2 regions of the Ochrobactrum sp. EDr1-4 genome follow, and region 2 is predicted to be linked to the other one. Evidence: riboswitches for the same ligand, from Rfam matches in the RefSeq annotation. Region 2 holds a riboswitch; the other holds the start of a gene.

Region 1 (3,207 bases), on a different contig from region 2:
GCCTGAGCAGCGTTATCGTGTGTATGGACAACGTTTTCGTGATGCCAAGCCAATCAATTTCGGCAAGGCGTCTCCGCGTCAGCATGCCGTGCATGGCGTCGATGTCTCGCGTTGGCAAGGAAATATTGATTGGTCAACATTGCGCAAGAACGGTGCAAACTTCGCTTATATCAAAGCAACCGACGGCGGCGATCATCTCGACCCAATGTTCCGTAAAAACTGGAATGCCGCAAAAGCTGCCGGTCTGAAGCGCGGTGCATATCACTTCTTCTATTGGTGCCGTGTGGCAAGCCAGCAGGCCGACTGGTTTATACGCAACGTGCCAAACGATCCTGATGCCTTGCCACCAGTGATCGATGTGGAATGGAATGGCGATTCCTCATGTAAGCGCCGCCCGTCGCCAGCACAGATCCGTGAAAAAATGCAGGTATTCATGGATGCGCTGGAACGTCATTACGGCAAGCGTCCCGTCATCTATACCGCGCCCGACTTCTATGATGACAATCTCAAGGGCGCATTCATCGACTACCCGTTCTGGCTTCGCGCAGTTGCTCAGCACCCGTCCAAGGTCTATCCGGGCCGTCGTTGGCTGTTCTGGCAATATTCCGGATCAGGTCTATCGCAAGGCGTTAACGAAAAAATTGATCTGAATGTCTTCCACGGAAGCGAAGATCAATGGCACAAGTTCGTGCAGCGTTTTGCCAGTTCGTCCTGACAAAAAAGCTCATCCCTCCAAGGGATGAGCTTAATCCAGATCAGGATTTGCCGATATTTTCCAAGTTATAAGGCGTTGACTGGTACATTTCATTGATCCAGTTGCCGAATAACAAATGCGCATGCCCACGCCAGCAATTCTGCGGCTTGCGGCTGGCATCATCTTGCGGGAAATAATTTGCTGGAACAGTTGTATCCGGCGAGAGCTGAATATCCCGGAAATATTCATCTGCAAGTGAGGTCGTATCATATTCAACATGGTTGAACATGTGCAGCGAGCGATGCTTCGGATCTTCTAGCAGACAAAGACCACTCTCTGGGCTATCGACCAGAACTTTCAGATTGCTATCTGACGGAATATCGTCTTTGCGCACTTCCGTCCAACGAGACACCGGAATAGCAAAATCATCAGAGAAACCGCGCAGATAGGGTGATGACGGCTCTAGATTTTGCTGACTGAACACACCAGACGCCTTGCCCGGCAAATCATACTTTCCCATTCCATGGAAATGATGCACAGCCGCTTGCGCAGCCCAGCAAATATTCAGCGTGCGATGGACATGAGTTTGCGTCCAGTCGAAAACCCGCTGCATTTCATCCCAATAAGTCACGTCTTCAAACGGCATACGTTCAACAGGCGCGCCGGTAATTACAAAACCATCGAAGCGCTCATTACGTACGTCTTCCCATGGCTGATAAAATGACAGCATGTGATCGGCAGGCGTGTGGCGTGCTACATGATTGGTGATGCGCACAAGCGTCAGTTCCAGTTGCAAGGGCGTCGCTCCGAGCAACCGCGCAATCTGAGTTTCTGTCGTTACTTTGTTTGGCATCAAATTGAGAAGGCCGATTTTCAATGGCCTGATATCCTGACGAACAGCATCCGCCTCACGCATGACCATAACGCCCTCCGCTTCGAGAACACTGGTTGCGGGCAGATCGTCAGGAATTTTAATAGGCATGCGCGTCAGTCCTTCGTTATATCAGGGCAGACGCATGTGGCTTTATCCGTATATTTGCCGGTTGGGCCACATCCTTCCTTTTCGGGAAGTACCACCTTGCCCGGAAAGGCAGGTTGGCGTTGGGCGTCGCCCCAACTCTTGATGTACTGCTACTTCTAATCAAACAATCACTTGCTGGCAATAGCTATTGAGTGCCGGAAAAAATGCATTGTTGGAAATTTATTTTGGCAGCGGCTATCCGAAAGGATTCTCAGCCTCATAAACAGAAACAAAACAGAAGCACCTCCCTTTCGATAACAGGCTGGGATCGGGCGCAATCTGAACGGGGGAACAAGTAACCCGTTAACACGTTATTCACATATCTTTAAACTGTGTTAACATGGCTGAAAATGGGAGGGAAACATGAGCAATATTTTCTTCTGGATGGCACTGGTTATTTTGCCAATCTTGGCAGGCACAGCTTTTGCCTATGTACGCCATATGAATCATCGCGACGATTTCTAATTCTAGCCTGTCCAATATTGCGGCGTTGATAGTCCAATATATCGATACTAAAGCGCGATCTCAAATGGTCTACAAGGGTTCGGCCTAGCTGCACGAAATTTCACTGTTTGGATGTCGTGCAGCAGGACTAATTTTATAGTGTTTTGAAAATTGCCACGTCGGCAATCCCTAATATTACGACTATTTTTATATAAACATGATTGTTTTTATCAAGAATTAGTTTCACTTTGCCGTTAAGTCCTTTACGATCAGTCTGGTAGCGTTATTTTAAAGGCGCAACTAACTTCGATCAGCGTGACTCGTAATCACGCCAAACTCAGGTGTATAGCTTCAATGAGCGGACCGGATACCCCCCATATCCTCGTCGTCGGTGCAGGTTTTGGTGGCCTGCAATTAATCCATGATCTGAAAGGCGCAAATGTTCGCATTACGCTTGTCGATCAGCGTAATCATCACCTCTTTCAGCCTCTCTTATATCAGGTTGCCACAACGATCCTGGCGACATCAGAAATTGCATGGCCAATTCGCCATCTTTTCAAAGACCGTAAAGACGTGACGACGCTGCTTGGCACTGTTGTTGACGTTGATGCAGCAACTAAGAAAGTCAAACTCGAAAACGGAAGCGAGATTGACTACGACACGCTGGTGTTAGCCACCGGCGCGCGGCACGCTTATTTCGGCAATGATCGTTGGGAAAAAGTGGCTCCCGGTCTTAAGGCGCTGGAGGACGCCACGACCATTCGCCGCCGCTTGCTTCTCGCATTTGAACGTGCCGAACGTGAGACTGATGCTGCAAAACGTCAGGCATTGCTTACATTCTCGGTGGTTGGTGGGGGACCGACCGGCGTTGAACTCGCAGGCATCATTGCGGAGCTGGCCAAGGATACGATGTGGCCAGAGTTTCGAAATATTGACACGCGTCAGGCGCGTATATTGCTGGTGGAAGCTGGACCGCGCATTTTGTCCGCCTTCCCTGATGATCTCTCTGCCTATGCAAAAAATGTTCTTGAGAAAATCGGCGTAGACG
Region 2 (3,207 bases):
GTCATGGTGAAACCAGCTTACACAGCAATTGCGATCATCAAGCAACCCGCCTTCGGCAAGCAAAAATGCTGCCGTACAGAGCCCGACCACTGTCTTTCCACGCTTATCGGCACGCTTGATGAGATCAATCAAAGCCTGCTGGCGTGGACGATATTGCCCAAGAATACCACCAACAACGGCTACATAATCGCAGTCGTCCAGTTCACCAATGGGCGCGGTCGGTTCGATCACCATGCCGGAACTCGATGTGACCGGACCACCAGACAGGGTGCAGATTTTCCAACCGCAGCGGATTTGGCGGCTTTTATCGCGATCATCGGCTGCAAGGCGAAACGGGTCGAGAAACAGGCTCAATGCGGTCAGCGTAAAGCCCGGCAATGCGACAATGCCCACAGACAAACGACGCGCTGGCGTGTCCGTCGCGATTTCCCGCACCTCATCTTTCCCGTTTTTCACCAAAGCAATCCTCCACCTATTCCCTATTTTATAGAGACGGAACTGGGAAGAATGCAATCACCTGAAATGCTTGGAGAGCTTGAGCTGCTGCGCCTGATAGTTTGATCCAAGATCAAGGCCATAAAGCGCCTTCGGGCGATGCAGCATATGCTCATAAACAAGACGGCCGACAATCTGCCCGTGTTCGAGAATGAACGGCACTTCATGACTGCGCACTTCCAGAACCGCACGGCTTCCCGTTCCACCAGCAGCGGTGTGACCAAAGCCCGGATCAAAGAAGCCTGCATAATGCACACGGAATTCACCGACCAGCGGGTCAAAAGGCGTCATTTCAGCAGCATATAGCGGCGGCACATGTACTGCCTCACGCGAAACAAGGATGTAAAACTCATCCGGATCGAGCACCAGTTCGCGCGCGCCACGATCATAGATTGGTTCCCAGAAGTCGAGAACGTCATTGGCGGCGCGCTTATCAACATCGACAACGCCAGTGTGGTGCTTGCCACGATAACCGATCAACCTGTCTTCGCCACCAGAAAGATCAACCGAGAGCGCAATGCCGCCGCCGGAGATGTTCGGCATTTCGGCAGCCACCAGCGTTTCGGTCTGATGCAGCACCGCAAGTTCGGCTTCGGTCAGCTGTGCGCGGCCTTGACGGAAACGGATTTGCGACAGGCGCGAGCCAGTGCGCGCGACAATCGGGAATGTGCGCGGGCTGACTTCAAGATAAAGCGGGCCATTATAGCCAGCCGGAACCTTGTCGAACTCCTGCGCGCCATCGGTGATGACACGGGTGAAAATATCGAGGCGTCCAGTCGAGCTTTTTGGATTGGCGGATGCTGAAAGCTCTGGCGAAAGCGACAGACTTTCGAGCAGCGGCACGATATAGACGCAGCCCGTTTCAAGCACCGCACCTTGAGTGAGGTCAATCTCGTGGAGCTTCAAGCGTTCGAGCTTATCGATGACCGGCGTTCCCGGACCCGGCATGAAAGATGCACGCACACGATAGGCTTTCGCACCCAAACGCAGATCAAGGCTTGCAGGCTGAATCTGATCGGCATCGAGCGGACGCTGAGATTTGAGCAAACCGCTTTCAAACAGGGCGGCAATATCCGCATCTGCCAGAATTCCTGCTTCCCTCTGCGTCATGCCACTCAACTCCGTGAATTACTTAAAATAGGTTTAAGACCATTGACCGCTTGAATGCCGCAAGACCAGCATTTTGACTCTGTTTCCCCAGCTTTCACGCATCAAAACACATGTCAAACTGCTTATTTTCCAGCTTGTCGGCGTCTTCTGGCATTGACGACCCCGCTCAAGAGGCATAAGGAAAAAGTGTTCCGTGGTGATTTGGCCGGCCGGCTTGCAGCCACGTTAAAGAATTCGCTAAAATAAGGCCGCGGTTCGTAACCGGCCTTTTGTGTATTCGCAAGGCCGGTTTTTTTATTGGCCGCCGAGGCAATCCGCCCCGGCCGACCAGCTTTCGACAGGTTGGATAAAATGACGAATAAGACTACCCGTAAATTACGCCCAGCAACGCAACTCGTTCATGCAGGATCGCTCCGTTCGGGCTTTGCAGAGCTTTCCGAAGCCCTCTATCTGACGCAGGGCTTCCTCTACCCGACCGCAGAAGCTGCGGAAGCACGCTTCACTGGCGAAGACCCGGGTTTCATCTATTCGCGTTATGCCAATCCAACCACAGACATGTTTGAAAAGCGCATGTGCGCGCTCGAAGGCGCCGAAGATGCACGCGCTTTCACATCCGGTATGGCGGCGGTCGCCGCATCCATTCTCTGTCAAGTACAGGCAGGCGAGCATGTCATCTGTGCGCGCGCTGTGTTTGGCTCGTCGCGCTACATTATCGAAACACTGCTGCCACGCTATGGCGTTGAGTTCTCCATCATCGACGGCTCGAAGATTGAAAACTGGAAAGCAGCTGTTCGCCCGAACACCAAAGTCATGCTGCTCGAAAGCCCGTCGAACCCCACGCTTGAGGTTATCGACATTGCAGCTGTTGCAGAGATTGCCAATGAAATCGGCGCAAAGCTGATCGTTGACAACGTGTTTGCAACGCCGCTTTTCCAGAAGCCGCTGGAACTTGGTGCACATATCGTCGTCTATTCGACCACCAAGCATATTGATGGTCAGGGCCGTTGCCTCGGCGGCATTATCCTTTCCGATCAGGAATGGACCGAAGAAGTGCTACAGCCTTACTTCCGTCATACCGGCCCAGGCATGAGCCCGTTCAATGCATGGATTATGCTCAAAGGCCTTGAAACACTCGGCGTTCGTGTGCGTCAGCAGACGCAGTCGGCGGCAGCCGTTGCCGATGCGCTTGCTGGTCAGGCAGGTGTGAAGCAGATCATTTATCCAGGCCGTGCAGATCACCCGCAGGCAGACATCATTGCAAAACAGATGACCGGCGGCTCGACACTGATCGCACTCGAACTCGAAGGCGGCAAGGAAGCAGCATTCAAGTTTGAAAATGCGTTGCAGGTCTTCAGCATTTCCAACAATCTGGGCGATGCAAAGAGCATCATCACCCATCCGGCTACAACCACGCATCAGAGCCTCACCGATGAAGCGCGTGCAGAACTCGGCATTTCTGACGGTATGCTGCGTATTTCGGTTGGCCTCGAAGATCAGGATGATCTTGTTGAAGACGTGCTGGAAGCGCTTGCCGCTGCTCGCTGATTGATATTCCAAATAAAGCAATTGCCGGAACATTCCGGCAATTGCAGCCACAAATCG

The links. A riboswitch is a leader RNA that binds a small molecule or an ion and turns the genes downstream of it on or off. The one in region 2 is predicted to bind S-adenosylmethionine.
Region 1: it holds a riboswitch for S-adenosylmethionine, as region 2 does, so the genes downstream of both, ACOZHT_RS06580 (homoserine O-succinyltransferase) here and ACOZHT_RS03290 (O-succinylhomoserine sulfhydrylase) in region 2, are expected to answer to the same signal.

The regions. Positions count from the first base shown of each region.
Region 1 is NZ_JBLZOF010000002.1:33,886-37,092, forward strand. Features, by position in the region: gene ACOZHT_RS06575 (GH25 family lysozyme) at 1-715, shown strand, start outside; gene ACOZHT_RS06580 (homoserine O-succinyltransferase) at 756-1,676, opposite strand; SAM-I-IV-variant riboswitch at 1,717-1,826, opposite strand; gene ACOZHT_RS06585 (NAD(P)/FAD-dependent oxidoreductase) at 2,514-3,207, shown strand, end outside.
Region 2 is NZ_JBLZOF010000001.1:642,242-645,448, forward strand. Features, by position in the region: gene ACOZHT_RS03280 (GlxA family transcriptional regulator) at 1-456, opposite strand, end outside; gene ACOZHT_RS03285 (2'-deoxycytidine 5'-triphosphate deaminase) at 514-1,605, opposite strand; SAM riboswitch at 1,789-1,869, shown strand; gene ACOZHT_RS03290 (O-succinylhomoserine sulfhydrylase) at 1,957-3,150, shown strand.